2 regions of the Streptomyces sp. NPDC031132 genome follow, and region 2 is predicted to be linked to the other one. Evidence: riboswitches for the same ligand, from Rfam matches in the RefSeq annotation. Region 2 holds a riboswitch; the other holds the start of a gene.

Region 1 (5,651 bases), on a different contig from region 2:
GAAGATGCTGGCGAAGGTGGCCTCGGAGGAGGCCAAGCCGGACGGGCTGCTGCTGATCGAGCCGGGCACGGAGCGGGCCCTGCTCGCGCCGATGACGGTACGGACCCTGCCGGGGGTGGGGCCGGCCACCGGCGAGCACCTGCGGCGGGCCGGGATCACCACCGTGGGGGAGCTGGCCGAGGCCGGCGAGGACGAGCTGGTCCGGATGGTCGGGCGCTCGCACGGGGTCGGGCTGTACCGGATGGCGCTGGGGCTGGACGACCGGCCGGTGGTCGCCGAGCGCGACGCGAAGTCCGTGTCGGTCGAGGACACCTTCGACGTGGACCTGCACGACCGGGTGCGGATCCGGAACGAGGTGCAGAGACTCGCCGACCGGTGTGTGCACCGGCTGCGGGACTCGGGGCACTCGGGGCGCACGATCGTGCTGAAGGTGCGGCGGTACGACTTCTCGACCCTGACGCGCTCCGAGACGCTGCGGGGGCCCACCGACGACCCCGCGGTGGTGCGGGAGGCCGCGGCGCGGCTGCTGGAGGCGGTGGACACCACGGGCGGCGTGCGGCTGCTGGGCGTGGGCGTGACCGGGCTGGCGGACTACACCCAGGAGGACCTGTTCGCGCAGTCCATGGCGGCGGAGGCGGCTGCTGAAGCCGCTGCGGAGGCTGCCGCGGCGGGCGAGGACGTGGCCGCCGAGCAGGACAGGGCTGCGGAGCCCGGAGGGACGGGCGGGATCGGAGGGACGGGCGGGTCCGGTGGCCTTGCTGGTCCGGCAGGGCCTGGTGGGCCCGCAGGGGCCCCCGAAGGCGCGGAGCCGGACGGGGAGGCGGGGCCCGCCCGGGAACGCCGCTGGGCGGCCGGGAGCGACGTACGGCACGCCGTGTACGGGCCGGGGTGGGTGCAGGGCAGCGGGGTCGGGAGGGTGACCGTGCGGTTCGAGCAGCCCGGATCTCCACCGGGCCGGGTGCGCACCTTCCGGGTGGACGACCCCGAGCTGGAGCCGTCCGATCCGCTGCCCCTCGTAGGGGAACCCGCGGTGGGGGCACCCGTACCGGAAGAGGGCTAGGGGGTTTCGTCCCCGTTCGCCAGGCGGCCGAAGTCGCGCTGGATGTCCGACGGGAGGGAGACGTCCAGTCCGTAGTGGTGGTAGAGCTGCAGCTCCTGTTCGGGGGAGAGGTGGCGGCCGACGCCGAAGTCCGGGGCTTCCTTGATCAGGGAGCGTTCGAAGGGGACCCGCAGGGTGTCGTCGACCACCTCGCTCGGTTCCAGCGGGACGAACGCGTCCCGGCTGAACAGGCCCGTCCGGACGGCGGCCCACTCGGGCACGCCCGTGGCATCGTCGAGGTAGACCTCGTCGACGGTGCCGATCTTGGTTCCGTTGCGGTCGAACGCCTTGCGGCCGATCAGGCTGCGCGGATCGATGTCGGTCTGCACGGTCCCTCCATATGGTCGCAACTCCTCCGTAACGACTACAAAAGTGCATTTCCGGGGTGGGGGCCACTCGAGGGAGGTCCCAGAACGTCGCTGGTAGGCTGGGTGACGGCTGTTGACCCTGTGCGGGAGAGTCCTCCGAGTGAGCATGACGGAGGCGCCGAAGGAGCAAATCCTCCCCGGAATCTCTCAGGCATACGTACCGCACGTGACGAGGCCACTCTGGAAAGCAGGGGCGGGTACCGGGTGCGCAGTGCCGGTTCCCCTCCTCACCGACGGTGAAAGCCGGAATCCGCGGGCCATCCCCGCGACTCCGGTGAAGCTCTCAGGTTGAGATGACAGAGGGGGAGGCCGTCCGGGTGCCCGCGCCGTGGTGCCCCTCGCAGGTCGTACGACCCAGGAGGCCTCCGTACATGACCGCCAACCGCATTCCGCTTTCCCAGCTTGAGCGAGGGATCCCCTTCGAGCAGCGCCACATCGGCCCGGATGCCGAGGCGCAGGCGAAGATGCTCGCCCACGTGGGCTACGGCTCGCTGGACGAACTGACCGCCGCCGCGGTACCGGATGTGATCAAGAGCGCCGAGGCGCTGAACCTGCCCGAGGCGCTGACCGAGGCCGAGGTGCTGGCCGAGCTGCGTTCGCTCGCCGACCGCAACCAGGTCCTGACGCCGATGATCGGCCTCGGCTACTACGGGACCTTCACCCCGCCGGTGATCCTGCGCAACGTGATGGAGAACCCGGCCTGGTACACGGCGTACACGCCCTACCAGCCCGAGATCTCGCAGGGCCGCCTCGAGGCGCTCCTGAACTTCCAGACCGTCGTCGCGGACCTCACGGGCCTGCCGACCTCCGGTGCCTCCCTGCTCGACGAGGGCACCGCGGCCGCCGAGGCCATGACGCTGGCCCGCCGCGTGGGCAAGTCCAAGGGGAACATCTTCCTCGTCGACGCCGACGCGCTGCCGCAGACGATCGCCGTGATCGAGACCCGCGCCGAGCCGATCGGCATCGAGATCGTCGTCGCCGACCTGTCCGAGGGCATCCCTGCCGAGGTCGCGGAGCGCGGCGTCTACGGTGTGCTCCTCCAGTACCCGGGCGCCTCCGGTGCCGTACGGGACATCAAGCCGGTCATCGACCAGGCGCACGGCCTCGGCGCGATCGTCGCCGTCGCCGCCGACCTGCTCGCCCTGACCCTGCTGACCTCGCCGGGTGCCCTCGGCGCGGACATCGCGGTCGGCACCACCCAGCGCTTCGGCGTCCCGATGGGCTTCGGCGGTCCGCACGCCGGCTACATGGCCGTCCAGGACAAGCACGCCCGCTCGCTGCCGGGCCGCCTCGTCGGCGTCTCCGTGGACGCGGACGGCAACAAGGCCTACCGTCTGGCGCTGCAGACCCGTGAGCAGCACATCCGCCGCGAGAAGGCCACCAGCAACATCTGCACCGCGCAGGTGCTGCTCGCCGTCATGGCCGGCATGTACGCCGTCTACCACGGTCCGGACGGCCTGCGGACGATCGCCCGCCGTACCCACCGCTACGCGGCCCTGCTCGCGGCCGGTCTGACGGCCGGCGGGGTCGAGCTCGTGCACGGTTCGTACTTCGACACCCTGACCGCCCGGGTGCCCGGCAAGGCCGCCGAGGTCGTCGCCGCGGCCCGCGAGGGCGGGGTCAACCTGTACCAGGTCGACGCCGACCTCGTCTCCCTCTCCTGCGACGAGACGACCCTGCGCGCCGACGTAGAGGCCGTCTGGGCCGCCTTCGGCGTGAGCGCCGACATCGAGGCCCTCGACGAGACCACCGCCGAGGCGCTGCCCGAGGGCCTGCTGCGCTCGGACGACTACCTGGCGCACCCGGTCTTCCACCAGCACCGCAGCGAGACCGCGATGCTGCGCTACCTGCGCAAGCTGGCGGACAAGGACTACGCGCTGGACCGCGGCATGATCCCGCTGGGCTCCTGCACCATGAAGCTCAACGCGACCACCGAGATGGAGTCGGTCACCTGGCCGGAATTCGGCCAGCTGCACCCCTTCGCCCCGGTCGAGCAGGCCGAGGGGTACCTCACGCTCATCTCCGAGCTGGAGGAACGTCTCTGCGAGGTCACCGGCTACGACAAGGTCTCCATCCAGCCGAACGCCGGCTCCCAGGGTGAGCTCGCCGGCCTGCTGGCCGTCCGGGCCTACCACCGGGCGAACGGAGACGAGCAGCGCACCGTCTGCCTCATCCCGTCCTCCGCGCACGGCACCAACGCCGCCAGCGCCGTGATGGCCGGCATGAAGGTCGTCGTCGTCAAGACCGCCGACGACGGCGAGGTGGACGCGGCCGACCTGCGCGCCAAGATCGAGCAGTACCGCGACGAGCTCGCCGTGCTGATGATCACGTACCCCTCGACGCACGGTGTGTTCGAGGAGCACGTCGCCGACATCTGCGCCCAGGTGCACGACGCCGGCGGCCAGGTCTACGTGGACGGCGCCAACCTCAACGCCCTGGTGGGCCTGGCCAAGCCGGGTCACTTCGGCGGCGACGTCTCGCACCTGAACCTGCACAAGACCTTCTGCATCCCGCACGGCGGCGGCGGTCCGGGCGTTGGCCCGGTCGGTGTCCGGGCGCACCTGGCCCCGTACCTGCCGAACCACCCGCTCCAGCCGACCGCGGGCCCGGAGACGGGCGTCGGCCCGATCTCGGCGGCGCCGTGGGGCTCGGCCGGCATCCTGCCGATCTCCTGGTCGTACGTGCGCCTCATGGGCGGCGAGGGCCTCAAGCGCGCCACCCAGGTGGCGGTGCTGGGCGCGAACTACATCGCCAAGCGCCTGGAGCCGCACTACCCGGTGCTCTACACCGGCCCGGGCAACCTGGTCGCGCACGAGTGCATCATCGACCTGCGCCCGCTGTCGAAGGCGACGGGCGTCAGCGTGGACGACATCGCCAAGCGCCTCATCGACTACGGCTTCCACGCGCCGACCATGTCCTTCCCGGTCGCCGGCACGCTGATGATCGAGCCGACGGAGTCCGAGGACCTCGCCGAGATCGACCGCTTCTGCGACGCGATGATCGCCATCCGCGCCGAGATCGAGCGGGTCGCGGGCGGCGAGTGGCCGGTGGACGACAACCCGCTGGCCAACTCCCCGCACACGGCGGCGGCGCTGGGCGGCGAGTGGAACCACCCGTACAGCCGTGACGAGGCCGTCTTCCCGGGCGGGGTCACGGCGGCGGAGAAGTACTGGCCGCCGGTACGCCGCATCGACGGTGCCTTCGGCGACCGCAACCTGGTGTGCTCCTGCCCGCCGCTGGACGAGTACGACAACTGAGCCGTACGGCACTACGACGCCGTGTCCGTTCGGTGACATGACATATTCGTATGACATGACCGCATGACGAAGGGCCGGTCCGGGAGAATCATTCCCGGGCCGGCCCTTCTGCGTTCTGTTCCGTTCCGTTCACTCCGTGCTGTCGTCGGACTAGGCCGCTTTCATCACCTGCGCCGCCGCCAGCGGGCGGTGCGGGGCGATGATCTGGCCGTCCGGCAGCAGCTCACCGGTGTCCTCGAAGAGCAGGACGCCGTTGCACAGCAGGCTCCAGCCCTGTTCCGGGTGGTTGGCCACGGGCTTGGCGGCCTCCCGGTCGGCGGAGTCTGCTGACGGGCACGCTGGCTGGTGCTGGCACATGGATGCGTTCTTTCGCTGCGATGTGGTCTGTGTGCTGCGGCTCGATGCGTTGTTCATGGCCGCCCCCCGTATCAACGTCTTGGTTTGGTCAGGGTCCCAGTGTTCCCCTCCGGACTTGAGTCCGCAGGGATTTCCGGCAGCTGTCCTCATAGATTGATGACGCATCACTCGTGCGGGCGGTTCAGCTCAACTCCCCTGTCATTTCGGGTGGTTCGCAGGTGACCCGAGTGGGCTAGACCGAATGGGTCGTTCGGGTCACCAGCCCCGAACGGGCCAGCTCAGGCAGCCGGCGCGGCCAGTGACGGCGGGAGAGGCGGACTCGGCGGAGCGAGCCGGTGGGTCATCACGGGCAGCAGCTCGGACACCGGATGCGGCCGGTACGCGGCGATGCCGGGCGGAGCCGGCGCCAGCGGCACCAGCAGATCCGCGGCGGCCGGCAGCCCGGCGGAGGCATCGGCGCCGACCGCCCCGTGCAGCCAGAGCGTCAGCATGTACAGCTCCGGTACGGAGAGCAGCCGCGGCTGGTAGCTCTTGCCGAGCGATTCCGCCTGGCGCAGGGCCCGTTCGGTG
Region 2 (5,651 bases):
ACCACGTTGTAGAGCTTGCCGGAGAAGTTGATCTTCATGCCGTGGGTCAGGTGACCGCCGTGGGCCAGGTTCAGACCCATGATCGTGTCGCCCGGCTTCAGCAGCGCGAACATCGCGGCGGCGTTCGCCTGCGCACCCGAGTGCGGCTGGACGTTCGCGGCCTCGGCGCCGAACAGCGCCTTGATGCGGTCGATCGCGATCTGCTCGACCACGTCGACGTGCTCGCAGCCGCCGTAGTAACGGCGGCCGGGGTAGCCCTCGGCGTACTTGTTGGTCAGGACCGAACCCTGGGCCTCCATGACGGCGACCGGAGCGAAGTTCTCCGACGCGATCATTTCCAGGGTGGACTGCTGGCGGGCGAGCTCGGCGTCGACGGCGGCGGCGACGTCCGGGTCGAGCTCGTGGAGGGGGGTGTTCAGAACAGACATCAGGATCCCCTGTGGTCAGTTACCGGCGGTGAGCTTGGCGTACTCCTCGGCGGAGAGCAGGTCGGCCGGCTCCTCCGCGATGCGCACCTTGAACAGCCAGCCGCCCTCGAACGGGGCGGTGTTCACGAGCGCCGGGTCGTCCACGACGTCCTGGTTGGCCTCGACGACCTCACCGGTGACGGGGGAGTAGAGGTCGCTGACGGACTTGGTCGACTCCAGCTCACCGCAGGTCTCGCCCGCGGTCACCGTCTCGCCGACCTCGGGGAGCTGGGCGTAGACGACGTCACCGAGCGCGTTGGCCGCGAACTCCGTGATGCCGACCGTCGCGACGCCGTCCTCGGCGGTCGACAGCCACTCGTGCTCCTTGCTGTAACGCAGCTGCTGGGGGTTGCTCATGACCTGATTCTCCTGGATGCGGGGGAGTGGATACGAACAGTGGTCTTGCGGACTGAGACGGCCGGTACGGCGCCCGTGCGACGCGCGTACGGCGTCCGTAGGGAGCCGGTAGGGGGTACGGGTGTTACTTCTGCCGCTTGTAGAACGGCAGGGCCACGACCTCGTACGGCTCATGCGTACCGCGAATGTCCACGCCGACGCCGGAGGTGCCGGGCGCGGCGTGCGCCGCGTCCACGTACGCCATCGCGATCGGCTTGCCCAGCGTCGGGGACGGGGCGCCCGAGGTGACCTCGCCGACGACCTGCCCGTCGGCCACGACGGGGAAGCCGGCGCGCGGGACGCGGCGGCCCTCGGCGATCAGGCCGACCAGCTTGCGCGGCGGGTTCGTGGCGGCCCGCTCGGCGGCGGCCTCCAGGGCGGCGCGGCCCACGAACTCGCCCTCCTTCTCGAACTTCACGACCCGGCCCAGCCCCGCGTCGAAGGGGGTGAGGGAGGTGGTCAGCTCGTGCCCGTACAGCGGCATGCCCGCCTCCAGGCGCAGGGTGTCGCGGCAGGACAGGCCGGCCGGGACCAGGCCGACGCCCTCGCCCGCCTTGGTCAGCGCCTGCCACAGCTCCACGGCGTGCTCGGGGGCGACGAACAGCTCGAAGCCGTCCTCGCCCGTGTAGCCCGTACGTGCGATCAGCGCGGGCACGCCCGCGACCGTGCCCGGCAGGCCGGCGTAGTACTTCAGGCCGTCCAGGTCGGCGTCGGTGAGGGAGCCGAGGATGCCGGGGGACTCCGGGCCCTGGACGGCGATCAGCGCGTACGCGTCGCGGTCGTCGCGGACCTCGGTGTCGAAGCCGGCGGCGCGCTCGGTCAGGGCGTCCAGGACGACCTGGGCGTTGGAGGCGTTCGCGACGACCATGTACTCGGTCTCGCCCAGGCGGTAGACGATCAGGTCGTCGACGATCCCGCCGTCCTCCTGGCAGATGTGCGTGTAGCGGGCGCGGCCGACGCCGACGGTGGAGATGTTGCCGACCAGCGCGTAGTCCAGGGCCTTGACGGCCTCCGGGCCGGTCAGCGTGATCTCGCCCATGTGGGACAGGTCGAACAGGCCGGCCCTGGTGCGGACGGCGTTGTGCTCGTCGCGCTCACTGGCGTACCGCAGGGGCATGTCCCAGCCCGCGAAATCGGTCATGGTGGCACCGAGCGATCGGTGCAGCGCATCGAGGGCGGTCAGGCGGGGGGCAGTGCTCATGGGTGTGGCTCCCGGGTCCCAGGGCATGACATGACGAGGACGATCCTCCCCATCTGTCATCGGAACCTGAGAGGTTCGCCGAGAGTTCCCGGTCGGACCCGGGGAACGTCGACTTGCACCTTGGGTGGAGCGCACGCGGATGCCGTCGTGAGGGACGGCGGCGCGGCTCGCTTTTCAGATCTGCCTCATCCACGCGGTACGGGGCCTGAGAGATTCAAGGGAGGAACTTGCTCCTTCGGCGCCCGGGCGCGGCCTCAACGGCCTGCCGGGACTCTCCCGCGCGGATTCAAGCGGCCGGTATGCAGTTGGTCCAGATGGCGCACATCATTGCACGCCGTCCGGGCGATCGGACGGTCGGGCCCGAAAGAACGTACGGACCGGTGAGGCGGCCGGGAAGCGCGGGCCGGAACCGGGCGGTGCCGGATTACCGTCTCTTTACACTCAGTGGGCATGAGGGGCCCGGCGGGCCCGATGGGGGGAGGCGATCACTGTGCGGAGATTCGGAGTGCTGGCGGCGACCGGGACGGGAGCCGTGGAGGGAGTGCCGGCGGCGCGGCGGGCGTGCTCCGTCGGCGGTCCCGTACGGGACCTGCGCGGCCGGGGGCCGCAGGGACCGCAGTGGCTCGGCTTCGCCGAAGGCGACATCGTCGTGGTGTCCGGCCTGCCGGGCGGCGGCAAGAGCACGCTGATCAAGCGGGCCGCGGAGGGCGGCGGCATCGACTCCCAGGACGTGCGCGAGCGCTGGGAGCGGCGGATGCCGCGGGCGCTGCCGTACGCGGTGTACCGGCCGCTGGTCCGCTGCGCGCACTACTGGGGCCTGTGGCGGACGCTGCGCTCCGGGGCCTCGGCGGTGGTCCACGACTGCGGGACGCAGAGCTGGGTGCGGAGCCTGCTGGCCGCGGCCGCCCGGCGGCGGGGCCGGGGGCTGCACCTGCTGCTGCTGGACACCACCCCCGAGGAGGCCCTGTCCGGGCAGGCGGCGCGGGGGCGCGGGGTGTCGGCGTACGCCTTCGCCCGCCATCGCGGCGCGGTGGCCCGGCTGCTGCGCGAAGCGGAATCGGGCCGCCTCCCCGCGGGCTGCACGTCGGCGGTCCTCCTGGACCGCGGCTCGGCCGCGTCCGTGACCCGCATAGCGTTCCGGCGGGAGTCGGCGTAGCCCCCGGAAGGGGGCGGGGCCCGAGCCGTTAACCTCGGGCCGACAGCGTGGGGCGAATCAGCGGAGGCGTACATGCAGGGCGGCGGCTGGCCGGACAACGAGCTGGAACAGGTGCTCGGGGCGGCGCTCGGGCAGGCGGACGCCGGGGCCCGGATCGTCGAGGTGCTCGGGCGGAGCCTGCTCTGGGTGCCCCTGCCCGGCGGCGGCGGCCCGGACGGGGCCGGCCTCACGCTGCCCACCATGGAGATCGCCGGGGCGGCGTACGTCCCCGTCTACAGCTCCGAGGCCCAGTTCCGCGCCTGCGCCGGACCCGCCATGGACTTCGCCGTCGCCCCGGCCGTCGAGTTCGCCCGCGGTCTGCCCCCGCAGCTCGGCATCGCCGTGAACCCCGAGGGGGCCGTCGGCGTCCCGCTGCCCCCGCCCGCCGTCGCGGAGCTCTGCCGCATCGGCCGCAGCCCCCTCGACGGCCCCGCCACCGGCGGCCGCGTCCGGCTCTACGAGCCCGACTGGCAGGAAGACCCGGTGGACTTCCTGACCGCCGCCGCCGAGGAGTTCCGCGCCACCGGCGTGGTCGCCGCCGCCCACCGCTGCCTCGCCAGCGTCGAGGGCGGGGAGCCGGAGCTCTACATCGGTGTCCGGCTGCTGGGATGGGAGCCCGACATGCGGAACGCCCCGATGGACGCCCTCGGCCGGGCCCTGACCCGGGTACCGCCGCCCTGGCCCGTGCAGTTGATCCTCCTGGACGCCGTGCAGGACCCGGTGGTCGACTTCATCGTTACGCGCGTACGCCCCTTCTACCTGCCATAGGGCCGCTTAAGCTGGGTGCGGATACGGGTGGGACGACGGGCAGACGAAGAAGGAGTACCGGGTGAGTGCGTCAGGCACGGCCGCGGCCGGGCAGCTCGAGCACATGATGCGCCAGGTGACTCCCGGGCGCTACGAGAGCTATGAGTCGCTTCTGCACGCCCTCGCCGAGGGCCGCCTGTGGATGCTGCTCTGGCAGGGGCAGCCGGGCTCCCCGGACGCCCAGTACGGCGGCATGGAGGTCGAGGGCCTCGGGTACGCGCCGTGCGTGACCTCCCCCCAGGAGCTGGCCGCCAGCGGCTGGAACCGGGGCTACGAGGTGGTCACCGGCCGGGACATCGCCCGCGCCCTCTACCCGGACCGCTGGGGCCTGTGGCTCAACCCGCACGCCCAGGGCGGCGGCCTCGGCATCCCCTGGGCCGACCTGCGCCGGATCGCCACCGGTCTCGACCGGATGCCGGCCGGCCCGCTGCGGCTGTCCGAGCCGGCCCTGGAGCTCCCGCAGTTCTACGGGCTGCTGACCCAGCACGCGCACCGCACCCCCGCCGTCCGCTCGCTGCGCCGCGCCTGGGTGCAGCCGTCGCTGGGCTCGCCGTACCTCGCGGTCGGGCTCGACCTGTACGACGCCTCCGCGCCCGCGCTGGAATCCGTACGGGAGATGATGCGCCAGTCGGTCGGCGCGGTCCCCGAGGGCGTGCCGGTGTGCACGGTGGCGCTGGCGGACGAGCACGATCCCGTCGCGATGTGGCTGCGGGCCCAGAGCCGGCCCTTCTACGACCGCGAGGGCCAGGCCCCCGCGTACTGACCCGGGGGCGGATCCCCCTCGTCCGGGTCTGCCCGGTCATTGAGACAGTCGTATCGAACCGTTCGAAGGCCGCAGGGAACCACCGTTCCCTGCGGCCTTCGGCTTGTCCGGATTTCACCCCTGTTGTGGAGCCAAAAGACATGCTCCTACCGTGAGTTGGGCGCCATGTCCGATTGGGTACCGAACGGACGGTCTTGATCCGCTCAGGCGAGAGCGAAGTCCGGATAACGGGAACTCGACCCTCACATCACGGTTGCGCATCCATTCATCTGCGGGTCTGGCGGCTGATCGCAGCGCCGATGAAGACTCCCCACCCAAGAGCCGGTCAGTCCTTCAAAGCCCGGTTCCGTACGTGAATTTTGCTTGTGGCTTTGCACGGCACTTCCTGCAGTTCTTGCACCTCAGCACGCGTCCTGCGTGTCACCACGCACTCCGAGCGCCACTCCGCACCAACGCCGCCACAGCGGCGGGCATGGGCCGGCAACCCGTCGGCCGAGAGGGGTCCCCACCACGATGACGGCACCACTGCATGACACGAGCGCGGAATCACCCGCACCCGTGTCCGTAGCCGACGTCCCTGCCAAGGCCATCGAAGGCCGCTCGCCCGGCCGCATCGCCTGGATGCGGCTCAAGCGCGACAAGGTCGCGCTGACCGGCGGCGTGGTCGTGATCTTCCTGATCCTGGTGGCGGTCTTCGCACCGCAGATCGTGAGCCTGCTGGGCCACCCGCCCAACGAGTTCCACGAGGACTTGATCGACCCGGACCTGGGCACACCGCTCGGATCCTTCGGCGGGATGAGCTCCGACTTCCTGCTCGGCGTC

The links. A riboswitch is a leader RNA that binds a small molecule or an ion and turns the genes downstream of it on or off. The one in region 2 is predicted to bind glycine.
Region 1: it holds a riboswitch for glycine, as region 2 does, so the genes downstream of both, gcvP (aminomethyl-transferring glycine dehydrogenase) here and gcvT (glycine cleavage system aminomethyltransferase GcvT) in region 2, are expected to answer to the same signal.

The regions. Positions count from the first base shown of each region.
Region 1 is NZ_JBVIGX010000008.1:9,414-15,064, forward strand. Features, by position in the region: gene ACZ49B_RS14080 (DNA polymerase IV) at 1-1,060, shown strand, start outside; gene ACZ49B_RS14085 (PRC-barrel domain-containing protein) at 1,057-1,428, opposite strand; glycine riboswitch at 1,542-1,640, shown strand; gene gcvP (aminomethyl-transferring glycine dehydrogenase) at 1,839-4,724, shown strand; gene ACZ49B_RS14095 (DUF5999 family protein) at 4,875-5,081, opposite strand; gene ACZ49B_RS14100 (hypothetical protein) at 5,360-5,651, opposite strand, start outside.
Region 2 is NZ_JBVIGX010000001.1:408,860-414,510, forward strand. Features, by position in the region: gene glyA (serine hydroxymethyltransferase) at 1-428, opposite strand, end outside; gene gcvH (glycine cleavage system protein GcvH) at 444-824, opposite strand; gene gcvT (glycine cleavage system aminomethyltransferase GcvT) at 949-2,064, opposite strand; glycine riboswitch at 2,249-2,353, opposite strand; gene ACZ49B_RS01865 (AAA family ATPase) at 2,549-3,220, shown strand; gene ACZ49B_RS01870 (enhanced serine sensitivity protein SseB) at 3,293-4,027, shown strand; gene ACZ49B_RS01875 (enhanced serine sensitivity protein SseB C-terminal domain-containing protein) at 4,089-4,829, shown strand; gene ACZ49B_RS01880 (ABC transporter permease) at 5,343-5,651, shown strand, end outside.